2 regions of the Streptomyces sp. NPDC012466 genome follow, and region 2 is predicted to be linked to the other one. Evidence: riboswitches for the same ligand, from Rfam matches in the RefSeq annotation. Region 2 holds a riboswitch; the other holds the start of a gene.
What was found. A riboswitch is a leader RNA that binds a small molecule or an ion and turns the genes downstream of it on or off. The one in region 2 is predicted to bind cyclic di-AMP.
Positions count from the first base shown of each region.

Region 1: linked by a shared signal. The riboswitch ahead of ACFY9E_RS36370 (transglycosylase SLT domain-containing protein) and the one ahead of ACFY9E_RS22490 (transglycosylase family protein) in region 2 are both predicted to bind cyclic di-AMP.

Region 1 covers NZ_JBIBEQ010000013.1:166,080-173,154, forward strand. Annotated here, with positions in the region: gene ACFY9E_RS36360 (GNAT family N-acetyltransferase) at 1-1,043, opposite strand, end outside; gene ACFY9E_RS36365 (Cof-type HAD-IIB family hydrolase) at 1,230-2,078, shown strand; gene ACFY9E_RS36370 (transglycosylase SLT domain-containing protein) at 2,042-2,821, opposite strand; cyclic di-AMP (ydaO/yuaA leader) riboswitch at 2,827-3,002, opposite strand; gene ACFY9E_RS36375 (polyprenyl synthetase family protein) at 3,505-4,515, shown strand; gene ACFY9E_RS36380 (outer membrane lipoprotein carrier protein LolA) at 4,746-5,996, shown strand; gene ACFY9E_RS36385 (ATP-binding cassette domain-containing protein) at 6,038-7,024, shown strand; gene ACFY9E_RS36390 (ABC transporter permease) at 7,011-7,075, shown strand, end outside.
Region 2 covers NZ_JBIBEQ010000006.1:91,390-98,464, reverse strand. Annotated here, with positions in the region: gene ACFY9E_RS22500 (cytochrome P450) at 1-352, shown strand, start outside; gene ACFY9E_RS22495 (transglycosylase family protein) at 472-1,443, shown strand; cyclic di-AMP (ydaO/yuaA leader) riboswitch at 1,672-1,838, shown strand; gene ACFY9E_RS22490 (transglycosylase family protein) at 1,843-2,541, shown strand; gene eno (phosphopyruvate hydratase) at 2,805-4,085, shown strand; gene ACFY9E_RS22480 (septum formation initiator family protein) at 4,188-4,664, shown strand; gene ACFY9E_RS22475 (DUF501 domain-containing protein) at 4,717-5,247, shown strand; gene ACFY9E_RS22470 (exopolyphosphatase) at 5,244-6,185, shown strand; gene ACFY9E_RS22465 (FAD-dependent oxidoreductase) at 6,606-7,075, shown strand, end outside.

The DNA.
Region 1 (7,075 bases), on a different contig from region 2:
TTCAGCGTCCGCGCGGCCAGCGAGGCGAGCCGCGGCCGGCCGCGGACGAAGCTGTGCGCGCGGCGCGCCGGCTCGCGGCTCAGCCAGTGCAGCGCCGCGCCCGCCCCCGGCCGCGTCACCGCCCCTTCGTAGACGGGCAGTTCGCCCGTCTTCAGCGCGTCCTTGTACTCGGCCGCGCCCCGGCCCAGGTCGAGCATGCCGACGCCACCGGCGGCCGCCGCCTCCGCCATGCGCAGGTGCAGCACCAGACCCGGCGAGAACTTCGCGAACTCCGGGTCGTAGGCCGGGAACCAGCAGGCCAGCACCGAGGCCGAGCGCAGCCCGAAGTGCGCGGCGACGGGCCGCTCACCGGCGTACAGCACGGACAAGGTGCCGCTGCACTCCGGCGCCCGGGTCTGGGCCAGCTGTCCGACGAGCCGGGTGATCCACTCCTGGGCGAACCGGTCCCGGCGGCCGGTCCTGCGGTACTGCGCCGACTTCCACTCCATGAGCGTGCGCAGCGCGGCGGGGTCGCGTTCGTCGAACACGAACCGCAGCTCACCGGCCTGCCGGCCCAGCTTGCGCTCCTTGGCCAGCGTGGTCTTCAGGAACTTCGGCGACTGCGCGCGCAGCACCGACTCGTACGTCTCGTAGCCCTTCTCCACGTCGATGACGTAGGTGGCGTGCTCCTCGGCCGCGTACCGGACGAACAGCCGCTGCTCGGCCTCCAGATTGTCGAAGGCGAAGCTCGACAGCGAGCAGGCCTTCAGCAGTTCGCCCGTCTCCAGGTCCAGGCCCGGCCGCAGGATCGCGCCCTGCGCGTCCGAGACGCCGAGCCCGATCGCCCGGCCCTGCCCCAACGGGCCCCGCTCATGGGGCAGGAAGCCGGCCGGCTCCGGCCCCTCGTACACCACGGCTATCCGGGCCCCCGGCCTGACCCGGCCGACGGCTTCGGTGAACTCCGGTTCCATGAAGGGGTTGCGCGGTGCCCCGGAGGCCGCGCGCAGCGCACGCCAGCGCTCCCTCTCCTCTTCACCGAGCTCCCCGGGCCCAGCCACGCGAATGCGCCCACTGCTCAACCTGACCCCCCGATCAAGTCCCCCCTGGACACAGGGAAGGTACCGCTCGATGCGGTCCCTCCGGTAGGTAGCGGAGCATGTTGTTGCCAACTGGTGCAGAGGCCTTCAACCGGGCAATCGGCGGCCGCCGTGCGATGAAACGAAGGGCCGCGTTGTCCGTATTCTCTGATCATGGCCGCACCCCTCGCATATTCACTCATCGCCACCGATCTGGACGGGACGTTGCTGCGCGGCGACGACACCCTCTCCGACCGGTCTCTCGCCGTGCTCGCGCGGGTGGCGGACGCCGGTGCCCAGCACCTCGTGGTGACGGGCCGGCCGGCGCCGAGAGTGCGGCCGCTCCTGGACGACCTCGGATGCGGGGGGCTCGCGGTGTGCGGGCAGGGCGCGCAGGTGTACGACGCCGGCGCGGACCGGCTGCTGTGGTCCATCACCCTGGACCGGGAACTGGCCGAGACCGCCCTCGGCAAGATCGAGGCCGAGGTGGGGCAGGTGTACGCGGCGGTCGACCAGGACGGGGTCGACGGGCTCACGCTGATCGAGCCGGGTTATCTGATGCCGCACCCGACCCTGCCCGCGGTGCGGGTCGACCGGCGCGACGACCTGTGGGGCGAGCCCATCAGCAAGGTGCTGCTGAGGCATCCCCATCTGTCGGACGACGAGCTGGCGGCGACGGCCCGCTCGGTGGTCGGCTCGCTGGCGACGGTGACGATGTCGGGGCCCGGCACGGTGGAGCTCCAGCCGTGCGGGATCACCAAGGCGACGGGGCTGGCGCTGGCCGCCGAGCATCTGGGGCTGCGGCCGGCGGACACCATCGCCTTCGGCGACATGCCCAACGACATCCCGATGTTCGACTGGGCCGGCCACGGTGTCGCGATGGCCAACGCACATCCCGAACTCAAGGCCGTGGCCGACGAGGTCACCCTGTCGAACGAGGACGACGGCATCGCCGTCGTCCTCGAGCGACTGCTGGGCGGGACGGCTCAGTACGGGCCGTTGACGTTGTCGATCGAGCCGTAGCGGTCGGCCGCGTAGTTGCAGGCCGCGGTGATGTTGGCGACCGGGTCGTACGGGTCGAAGGAGGTGCCGGGGACGTGGTACGCGGCGAAGGTCGGGTCGATGACCTGGAGCAGACCCTTGGACGGGGTGCCCGCGGCGGCGTTCGAGTCCCAGTTGTTGATCGCCAGCGGGTTGCCGGACGACTCGCGCATGATGTTGCGGTAGATGCCGTCGTAGGACCCGGGGATCCCCTTCTGCGCCATGATGTCCAGCGCCTCGCGGATCCAGCCGTCGAGGTTGTTCGCGTAGGTCTTCGCGGACGCCTGGGTGGCCTGGGCGACGCCCGTGGCGGGCTTCGCGGCCGGCTTGGCCGGGGCGGACGACGGGGTCGCGGTCTTCTTCGCGGCGTGCGTCTTGGTGGTCTTCACCTTCAGCTTCAGACCCGGGTGGATCAGCTTCGGGTTGTCGCCGACGGCGGCGCGGTTGTCCTTGTAGAGCTGCTTCCAGCCGCCCGAGACGTCGTACTTGTCCGCGATACGGGCGAGCGAGTCGCCCTTGGTCACGGTGTACGTGAGGGACTTGGCGGGCTGGGCCGTCCGCGGCACGGACTGTGCGGCGGCGGGTGCGCTCTGGGGCTCGGCGGCACTCGCGTGGGTGGCGCCGAGGAGCGGGAGGGTGAGTGCGGCTCCGCCGGTACCGGCGGCGATGAGGCCTCGGGTCAGCGGGTTGGTTCTGGGGCGACGGTGCTTGCCTCGTCCGGGCATGGCGTTATTCCTCTCCGGCGCCTGCGAGGTGAGCTGTCGGGTTCGGGCCGGGAGGTGCCCGGCCGCGTACGGCGCTGTGTGCCGTGCGCGGCTTCACCCCGAGCCGTGCCGCTGTGCGGCCCGGCGACTGACCTGGGTCCCCCGCTCCTGCCCTGCGTGAGTGAGTCGGTTCCTGTGGGGAGTCCGGGCGGCGGCAGGATTAGGCGTCCGCCGGACAGGCCGGGAACGTATGCGAGAGCACATGTCGGGAACAAGCACCTCAGTCACATATCACGCGGATGACCTTGGTCGGGGGTGTTTGGGCCGCTTGATCCTTTGCGAGAGCCAAGGCTCAACTGGCTTTCGGGGGAAGGGGGTACGGGTCGGCGCGAGGGTGGGACGGAAAAGCGGACGAAGTGATTCAACTCACTGATCACGAGCCCGAGGGGCAATTTCCACCAAGGGGAATTCGCTTACTCAAAACGGCAAATCGTGCATACCTCGCTACCTCTGGGTAAGTCGATAAATATCTGTTCTTATGGGTTGATCGAAAACATAGCGGTCGTGATCGGATACCACCCGGCCTGTAACCATGGGCGCTGGCGGTGATCGAAACGTGACCGGATACGCTGACTCGAGTGAGGGCAGCGACCTATCGACAAACCGCGTAATCACCGGCAGACACAGCAGACAGGAGACCCCTCGTGACCGACGTCGGGCCGTTCGGGCTGAGCGTGCGGGACCAGGCTCTGGAAGCCGATGTCCAGGCCGGACTGACGGCTGTCGAGGAAGGCTTGCTCGAGGCCACCAAGAGTGAGGTGCCCTTCATCACGGAGGCCGCCCAGCACCTGGTGCGGGCCGGCGGCAAGCGGTTCCGTCCGCTGCTCGTGATGCTCTCCGCCCAGTTCGGCGACCGGCACGCACCCGGCATCGTGCCGTCGGCCGTCGTCGTGGAGCTGACCCACCTGGCCACGCTGTACCACGACGACGTCATGGACGAGGCCGCCGTGCGCCGGGGCGTCGCGAGCGCGAACACCCGCTGGGGCAACTCCGTCGCGGTCCTCACCGGCGACTTCCTCTTCGCCCGCGCCTCGCACATCCTGGCCGACCTCGGCCCGGAGGCCGTGCGGGTGCAGGCCGAGGCGTTCGAGCGCCTGGTGACCGGCCAGATCCTGGAGACGGCCGGACCGCAGGACGGCCGCGACCCCATCGAGCACTACCTGGACGTGCTGGGCGGCAAGACCGGCTCGCTGGTCGCCGTCTCGTGCCGCTTCGGCGCGATGATGTCCGGCGCCGACGAGAGGGTCGTGCACGTGCTGACCCAGTACGGCGAGCGGCTCGGCGTCGCCTTCCAGCTCGCGGACGACGTCCTGGACATCGCCTCCGACTCCCACGAGTCCGGCAAGACCCCCGGCACCGACCTGCGCGAGGGCATCCCCACCCTGCCGGTGCTGCGGCTGCGCGAGCGGGCGGCCCGCCTCGGGCTCGCCGAGGACATCGCCCTGTGCGAGCTGCTGGACTCCGACCTCACCGACGACGAACGGCACGCCGAGGCCCTGCGCCTGCTGCGGGCCCACCCGGCGCTGGAGCAGGCCCGACGGGACACCGTCCGCTACGCCCAGGACGCCCGTTCGGCGCTGGCGCCCCTGAAGGAGTGCGCCGCGAAGACGGCTCTCCTGGAGCTCTGCGACGCGGTGGTGCACCGGGCCGGCTAGCACCTCTCTCCCGGCCGACCCCTACGGGTCGGGGGAGAAGCCGCCCGCCCGTGTCATACCCCAGCAGTACACGGAGTTGAGCCCGGGGTCTGACGTATCTCCCTGGCCGATTTGGTCAGATGGTGACCACGGAAAACACCACTCCTCACCTGTTCGGGTGAGAATGGCGGCTCAGGGACGAGTGCGTGCACGACACGGACAGCCGCCGCCGACACGGAGGTAGGGCACACATGGCACCGTACGCATCCGACGACAGCACGACCGCCGGGCAGGTCGACGAGCAGCGCTCCGGGCGGCGTACCGCCGCGCGGTACATCGTCCCGGTCACGGTGATCGGGGTGGCGGCCGCGACGATCGGCCTGGTCCCCGCACTCGCCGACTCCGGTGACCCCGACCTCCCGAAGATCACCGCCCAGCAGCTCATCGAGAAGATCGCCAAGTCCGACGTCGAGCAGCTGTCCGGCACGGTGAAGATCAGCACCGACCTCGGCCTGCCGAACCTCGGCGGCCTGGAGTCCGGCCTGCTGTCCGGCGCCGCGGGCCAGGGCGAGGGCGGCTCCTCCGCCGACCCGACCGCCAAGCTCACCGAACTGGCCTCCGGCACGCACACCCTGCGCGTCGCGGCCGACGGCCCGGACCGGCAGAAGCTGTCGCTGCTGGAGAACGCCGCCGAGTACAGCCTCATCCACAACGGCAAGGACGTCTGGGGCTACGACAGCAAGTCCAACGAGGTCTACCACGGCACCTCCTCCGAGAGCCCGGAGCGCGGGAAGGACCAGCAGCCGCCGGCCCTGCCGAAGGACTTCGCCGAGGAGGCCCTGAAGGCGGTCGACGACACGACGTCCGTGACCGTGGACGGCACCGCCCAGGTCGCCGGCCGCGACGCCTACAAGCTGGTCGTCAAGCCGAAGCAGTCCGGCTCGACGGTCGGCGCGATCACCGTGGCGGTCGACGCGCAGACCGGCATGCCGCTGAAGTTCACGCTCACCCCGGCGAGCGGCGGCGCCGCCGTCGTCGACGCGGGCTTCACGAAGGTCAGCTTCGCCGAGCCGGCCGCCTCGACCTTCGACTTCACCCCGCCCAAGGGCGCGAAGGTCACCGAGGAGAAGGACTCCGGCAAGGCCGCGGGTGAGACGCCGCGCAAGGCCCCGGGCAAGCCCTTCGACCTGGGTGAGGCACCGGGGCGCGCCCCCGGGGCCGGCAAGGGCCTCGGCGGCCACGACGGCATGAAGACCATCGGCGAGGGCTGGACCGCCATAGCCACCTTCGACACCGGCGGCGAGGGTGTGCCCTCCGGCAAGGGCGGTGGCGACCTCGGCGGCTTCATGGACTCGCTCGGCGACAAGGTCCACGGGAAGTTCGGCTCGGGCACGGTCTTCTCGACCCGTCTGGTCAACGCCCTCATCACCGACGACGGCAAGGTCTACGCGGGCCTGGTCACCAAGGACGCGCTCGTGAAGGCGGCCGACGCCGGGAAGTAGGTCCCGCAGGCGTACGGGACGTCGAGAGAACGAGGAAGCCGATGGGCGCACCGTCCGCCACGGAACCGGAGGAGAGTGAGGCGCGGGCCGAGACCGGGGAGCCGGTCATCGCCACCCGCGCGCTCACCAAGCGCTACCGCGGCGGACAGCTCGCCGTCGACGGTCTCGACCTGACCGTCCCGGCGGGCAGCGTCTTCGGCTTCCTCGGCCCCAACGGCTCCGGCAAGACCACCACCATCCGCATGCTGATGGGCCTCATCGAGCCCACCTCCGGCACGGCCCGGGTCCTGGGGCAGCCCATGCCCCGGGCCGCCCGCGCCGTGCTGCCGCACGTCGGCGCCCTCATCGAGGGACCGGCCCTCTACGGCTTCCTCTCCGGCCGCGACAACCTGATCCGCTACGACAGCGCCGACCCGGCCGCCGATCCGCGCACCCGCTCGGCCCGGGTCGCCTCGGCCCTGGACCGGGTGGGCCTGACGGCCGCCGGGTCCAAGAAGGCCAAGGCGTACTCCCTGGGCATGAAACAGCGCCTGGGCCTGGCCGCCGCGCTGCTCCGGCCGCGCCGGCTGCTCGTCCTCGACGAGCCGACCAACGGCCTGGACCCGCAGGGCATGCGCGAGATCCGCACCCTGATCCGGGAACTGGCCTCGGACGGCACGACCGTCTTCCTCTCCTCCCACCTCCTCGACGAGATCGAGCAGGTCTGCACGCACGCGGCCGTGATGGCGCGGGGCCGGCTGATCACGCAGGGGCCGGTCACCGAGCTGTCCGCCGGGGCGCGAGGCCGGCTGGTGGTGACCACGCCGGACCCGGCGGAGGCGGCCCGGGTCCTGAAGGAGCAGGGCGTCGGCGACGTCGTCGTCACCGGCGACCGGGTGACCGGCGAACCACCGGAGCGCGACCTCGCCGAGCTGAACGCCGCGCTGGTGACGGCGGGAGTCCGGGTGCGCGGCTTCACGGTCGAACGGGCCTCGCTGGAGGACGCGTTCGTGGCGCTGACCGGGGAGGGCTTCGATGTCGCGGGCTGAAGGCGTGGAATCCGTACGGCCGGTGAGCCGGCTGTGGACCTTCGGGCTGCT
Region 2 (7,075 bases):
GCCCCTCACCCTCGGCGGGCAGCGCGTCGAAGCCGGCGACCCCGTTCTCGTCGTCCTGGCCGCCGCGGACCGGGACCCGGAGCGGTTCGCCGGTCCGGACGTGCTGGACCTCGCCCGCCGCGACAACCAGCACCTGGGATACGGCCACGGCATCCACTACTGCCTCGGCGCCCCACTCGCCCGCCTGGAGGGCCAGACCGCGCTCGCCACCCTCCTCACCCGCCTCCCGGACCTGCGGCTCGCGGCGGATCCGGCCGAGCTGCGGTGGCGCGGCGGCCTCATCATGCGCGGCCTGCGCACCCTGCCGGTGGAGTTCGCGGCGGTTGAAAGTGACGAAACATCAGAGCTGTGATCTTCACGTGATCTACGCGGCATTAACTTGTGACAAGTGATCTCCTGCCGATACGTTCACCCATCAACGCGGCCCGGGATGCCGGACGCGGTCACTGCTGTCGTGTGAAAGGTCTCCGTATGCTCTCCGGGAACGGTCGGCACCGTCGCCCCCGCCAGGCTCCGGCTCTCCTCGTCGCGGCCGGAGTGACCGGCTCCGCCATCGCGATCCCACTCCTCGGGGCCTCCGGTGCCAGCGCGGCCGACGGCACGACCTGGGACCGGGTCGCGGACTGCGAGACCGGCGGCGCGTGGAGCCAGAACAGCGGCAACGGCTACTACGGCGGCCTGCAGTTGTCCCAGGAGGACTGGGAGAACCACGGCGGCCTCGACTACGCCGCGAGCGCCGACCTGGCCAGTCGCTCCCAGCAGATATCCGTGGCCGAGAGAATCCTCGCCGACCAGGGGGTCGGCGCGTGGCGTACCTGCGGGCTGCTCTCCGGCCTCGAGCAGGACAAGGGGTCGGAGGCGTCCGGCTCGTCCGAGTCATCCGGTGAGGTGGACTCGCCCGGTTTGCTCGACGGCCCCGATTCCTCCCCTTCTTCTGAGCCTTCCTCAAGCCCTTCGTCGTCGCCTGACGCGCAGTCGACCCAGAAGGATGAAACCTCCAAGTCGGACAAGTCCTCTGATTCCGCCTCTCGGGAGCAGGGGCGGGAGCAGGATCAGAAGTCCGGCAGCTCCCCCTCCGCCACCCCCGGCAGTGGCGAGTCCGGCAACTCGCGCCAGGGCGGCGACTCTTCGGCCCTGACGGACACCGGCTCCGGCCGCCACCGCGGCCCCAGCGCCGAGGAGGGCTCCGCGCCCGCGAGCGGCCGTGAGGGCGCGTCCTCGGGCCGCCACGCCTCGCGCGGCGACGACGCCTCCCGGGACGCGTCCGAGGGCTCCTACATCGTCGGCGTGGGCGACAGTCTCTGGTCCATCGCCGACTCCCTTGACCTCGACGGCGGATGGAACTCCCTCTACGACGGGAACGAGCAGACCGTCGGTACCGACCCGAACCTCATCCTCCCCGGTCAGACGCTCACGACAGGGGTCGAAGCGGACGCGAAGTAGTTGTTCGGGCAGTGCGGAAACGGCGGCTTAAGTCACCCCGAAACCGGGTGAGTTCGCGTCACGTTTCGCGCCGAATGTCCCGTATAAGGCCCGTGAGAGATAGATCTCAGAAGCCCTGATCGTCTTTGAAATTCCGTGGATCGCGTGCCTACGGTCGTGACCGCTCGTCACCACGAGCCCCGGCTGCCGCAACGCCGAATCCTGCCAGCGGCCGTACGGGAACAGTCGTCGCGTCAAGCGCCGTAGGCAGGAGCGGGGGACCCAAGGTAAGTGCCCGACCGGCCGGTTGTGCCGGAAGGGCTTGGGGTGAAGCCGCGTCCCGGGAGGGGCGCGGCCGGGCAACTCAACCGGCCCGAACCCGACAGCTCACCTCGCAGGCGTCGGTGAGGGGATCTCTCCATGCTGTTTTCCGGTAAGGGCACGCACCGCCGTCCGTCCAAGGCCACGCGCGCCATCGCCATCGCCGGTGTCACCGGTGCCGCCGTCGCCGCCCCGCTGATGGCGGCCGGCAACGCCTCCGCCGCCACCGCCTCGGAGTGGGACACCGTCGCCCAGTGCGAGTCCGGCGGCAACTGGTCCATCAACACCGGCAACGGCTACTACGGCGGTCTGCAGTTCTCCGCCTCCACCTGGTCCGGCTACGGCGGCACCAAGTACGCCTCCACCGCCGACCAGGCCACCAAGGCCCAGCAGATCGAGATCGCCGAGAAGGTCCTGGCGAGCCAGGGCAAGGGCGCCTGGCCCGTCTGCGGCAAGGGCCTGTCGAGTGCCGGCTACACCGGCGGCGGCTCCTCGAGCGACTCCGGCAGCTCCACGCAGCAGCAGAGCCAGCAGAGCACCGAGACCCGCCAGACCGAGCAGCAGCCGGCTTCCCGCTCCGACGAGCGCCCGGCCGCGAAGAAGACCGTCACCACCCCGACCGGCAAGAAGGTCAAGAAGGGCGACGGCGAGTACAAGGTCGTCAAGGGCGACACCCTCAGCTCGATCGCCACGGAGGAGAAGGTCAAGGGCGGCTGGGAGAAGCTCTACCAGCTGAACAAGGACATCGTCGAGGACGCCAACCTCATCTACCCGGGCCAGCAGCTGCACCTGAAGTAAGCAGCGGCCCCGCCGGACCCGCCCAGGGTCCTCGTGCTCCCCGCCCCGGTGCGTCATCCCCCGTACGCACCGGGGCGGGGTTTTTTTCGGCAACCGGTTTTGTTCCGTTCGGAAACAATTTACTCTCGGTTCTGTCCATGGGGTGGGCGACCCGGTGGCCGATCGCCCGGGGCCGGTTAGGCTCATGTCGCGAGCCACCACGGCCCGCACCCCGCCGGGTCCACGCGACCCGCGTACCGCGTCACATGAAGAAGGAGATGCTCGTGCCGTCCATCGACGTCGTCGTAGCCCGGGAAATCCTGGACTCCCGAGGCAACCCCACGGTCGAGGTCGAGGTCGGCCTCGACGACGGCAGCACCGGTCGTGCCGCCGTCCCGTCCGGCGCCTCCACGGGCGCCTTCGAGGCCATCGAGCTCCGCGACGGCGACTCGAACCGCTACCTCGGCAAGGGTGTGGAGAAGGCCGTCCTCGCGGTCATCGAGCAGATCGGCCCGGAGCTGGTCGGCTACGACGCCACCGAGCAGCGCCTGATCGACCAGGCGATGTTCGACCTGGACGCCACCGACAACAAGGGCTCCCTCGGCGCCAACGCGATCCTCGGCGTCTCGCTCGCCGTCGCCCACGCCGCCTCCGAGGCCAGCGACCTGCCGCTGTTCCGCTACCTGGGCGGACCCAACGCGCACCTGCTGCCGGTGCCGATGATGAACATCCTGAACGGCGGCTCGCACGCCGACTCCAACGTGGACATCCAGGAGTTCATGATCGCCCCGATCGGCGCGGAGTCCTTCTCCGAGGCCCTGCGCTGGGGCGCCGAGGTCTACCACACGCTGAAGAAGGTCCTGAAGAACAAGGGCCTGGCCACCGGTCTCGGCGACGAGGGCGGCTTCGCCCCGAACCTCGGCTCCAACCGCGAGGCCCTCGACCTCATCCTCGAGGCGATCAACGAGGCCGGCTACACCCCCGGCGAGCAGATCGCCCTGGCGCTCGACGTCGCCGCCTCCGAGTTCTACAAGGACGGCGTCTACACGTTCGAGGGCAAGGATCGCTCGGCGGCCGAGATGACCGAGTACTACGCGGAGCTCGTCGACGCGTACCCGCTCGTCTCCATCGAGGACCCGCTGTTCGAGGACGACTGGGAGGGCTGGAAGACCATCACCGACAAGCTCGGTGACAAGGTCCAGCTCGTCGGCGACGACCTGTTCGTCACCAACCCCGAGCGCCTCGCCCGCGGCATCGAGGAGGGCGCGGCCAACGCGCTCCTGGTCAAGGTCAACCAGATCGGTTCGCTGACCGAGACCCTGGACGCCGTCGAGCTGGCCCAGCGCAACGGCTTCAAGTGCATGATGTCCCACCGCTCCGGCGAGACCGAGGACGTCACCATCGCCGACCTGGCCGTGGCCACCAACTGCGGCCAGATCAAGACCGGTGCCCCGGCCCGTTCCGAGCGCGTCGCCAAGTACAACCAGCTGCTGCGCATCGAGGAGATCCTCGACGACGCCGCGGTGTACGCCGGCCGCAGCGCCTTCCCGCGCTTCAAGGGCTGACCCCGGCCACAAGAGGCAGCGTCGTACGTACGTCCCCGTACTCGGTCCCGTACCGTGTCCGGGGACGTACGCGCGTATGACGGTGGAGCGGGAGGCGGACAGATGGCCGTGAAGGACCGGGACCGGTTCTCCACCGCGACCAGGATCCGGCTGCTCGGAGAGCAGACCGCGGCCCGGGTCTACCGCTCCCAGACCAAGCGCCAGGCCCGCCGCTCACGGCTGACCGGCCGGGCGGCGCTGCTCGCCCTGGTGATGTGCTCGCTGATCGTGGCCCTGGCCTACCCGATGCGGGAGTACGTCTCGCAGCGCGCCGAGATCGACGACCTCCAGCGCGAACAGCGCCAGGCCCGCGAGCGCGTCGAACGGCTGCGCGACCTGAAGGCGCGCTGGCAGGACGACGCCTACGCCGAGCAGCAGATCCGGCAGCGGTTGCACTACGTCATGCCGGGGGAGACGGGCTTCATCGTCGTCGACCCGCACGCGGCGAAGCAGTCGCGCACCGACCTGGGGGCGGCCGACCGTCCCTGGTACTCGAACGTCTGGGACGGGGTCGACAAGGCCGATGCCTCCGACCGGTGACCCGGCCCCAGTCAGTGACCTGAACCCAGAGAAAGACAGCCTGAAGACAGTCATGGAAACGCCCCCGCCGACCACCCCGCGCACCGAGCCCACCGACGCGGACGTCGAGGCCTTCAAGCAGCAGCTCGGCCGGCCCCCGCGCGGTCTGCGCGCGATCGCGCACCGCTGCCCGTGCGGACAGCCGGACGTCGTCGAGACGGCCCCGCGGCTGCCGGACGGGACACCGTTCCCCACGCTGTACTACCTGACGTGCCCGCGCGCCGCCTCGGCGATCGGCACGCTGGAGGCCAACGGCGTGATGAAGGAGATGACCGAGCGGCTGGCCTCGGACCCGGAGCTGGCGGCTGCGTACCGCGCCGCGCACGAGGACTACATCCGCCGGCGCGACGAGATCGAGGAGCTGAAGAACTTCCCGAGCGCGGGCGGCATGCCGGACCGGGTGAAGTGCCTGCACGTGCTGGTGGGCCACTCGCTGGCCGCGGGACCCGGGGTGAACCCGCTCGGGGACGAGGCCATCGCGATGCTGCCCGAGTGGTGGCGCAAGGGACCGTGCGTGACCACCGCCGAGGAGGACGCCCAGTGACCCGTGTCGCCGCCGTGGACTGCGGTACGAACTCCATCCGGCTCCTGGTCGCCGACGCCGACCCGTCGACCGGTGAGCTGGTCGACCTGGACCGCCGGATGACGATCGTGCGGCTCGGGCAGGGCGTCGACCGCACCGGCCGGCTCGCCCCCGAGGCGCTCCAGCGCACCTTCGCGGCCTGCCGCGAGTACGCCGGCATCATCAAGGAGCACGGGGCGGAGCGGCTGCGGTTCGTGGCGACCTCCGCCTCCCGGGACGCCGAGAACCGGGACGAGTTCGTGCGCGGCGTGCTGGACATCCTGGGCGTCGAGCCCGAGGTGATCTCCGGGGACCAGGAGGCCGCGTTCTCCTTCACCGGCGCCACCAAGGAGCTGGCCGGGGGCGACCACCTGCCGAAGCCCTACCTCGTCGTGGACATCGGCGGCGGCTCGACCGAGTTCGTCGTGGGCGACGACCGGGTCCGGGCGGCCCGGTCGGTGGACATCGGGTGCGTCCGGATGACCGAGCGGCACCTGGTCCGGGACGGGGTGGTGAGCGACCCGCCGTCCGAGGAGCAGATCGCGGCGATGCGGGCAGACATCGAGGCCGCGCTCGACCTCGCCGAGCAGACGGTTCCGCTGCGCGAGGCGCGCACGCTGGTCGGCCTGGCCGGCTCCGTGACGACCGTGTCGGCGATCGCCCAGGAGCTGCCCGAGTACGACTCCGAGGCCATCCACCACTCCCGTGTCTCCCACGACCGGGTCCGCGAGATCACCGAGTGGCTGCTGCGCTCCACCCACGCCGAGCGCGCGGCGGTGCCCTCCATGCACCCGGGCCGGGTCGACGTGATCGGGGCGGGCGCCCTCGTGCTCCTGTCGATCATGGAGCGGATCGGGGCACGGGAGGTCGTCGTGAGCGAGCACGACATCCTCGACGGCATCGCGTGGTCGGTCGCCTAGCCCGCTTCTGAGCAGGCACGGATCACGGATGAGCGCCTCCGGGGGGTTCTGGTGACCCCCCGGCGACAGCCCGTCGGAAAAGTTCGTGAAGTTCTTCACAAGGAATTCGGCCCTCTCGGGCGATCAAAGGGGCCCCGTTGACCCGTCCGGGGGCTGAACGGCCCTTTGAACATGTTCAGAAGCATGGTATGGAGGGGTCCGGGGAGGCGCGCGAAGGGACGCTCCGGAAGGACCTCACGGAGGCCTGTCGCGCACAGAGAGGCAGCTCACGCGGCATTGACAACGGTCCGGGGTGCACAAACGCTCCCGGTTGTCACCATGACATGGATCACGCGGGCGGCGGAGGATAGCACACACCCCGTCGGAGCTTGTGAAGGGGCGCACGAGCCACCCCCCTGAGACGGGTGGATACTCGATGGCATGAGCACCACGGAGCGTCCCAGGATCCTCGTAGTAGGCGGTGGGTACGTAGGCCTGTACGCAGCTCGGCGCATCCAGAAGAAGATGCGCTACGGCGAGGCGACCGTCACGGTCGTCGACCCCCGGTCGTACATGACCTACCAGCCCTTCCTCCCCGAAGCCGCCGCCGGCAACATCTCCCCGCGCCACGTCGTCGTCCCGCTGCGACGCGTGCTGCCCAAGGCGGAGGTCCTCACCGGCCGGGTCACCACCATCGACCAGGACCGCAAGGTCGCCACGGTCTCCCCGCTGGTCGGCGAGGCCTACGAGCTGCCCTTCGACTACCTGGTGATCGCGCTCGGCGCGGTCTCCCGCACCTTCCCGATCCCCGGCCTCGCCGAGCAGGGCATCGGCATGAAGGGCATCGAGGAGGCCATCGGCCTGCGCAACCACGTCCTCGAGCAGCTCGACAAGGCCGACTCCACCACCGA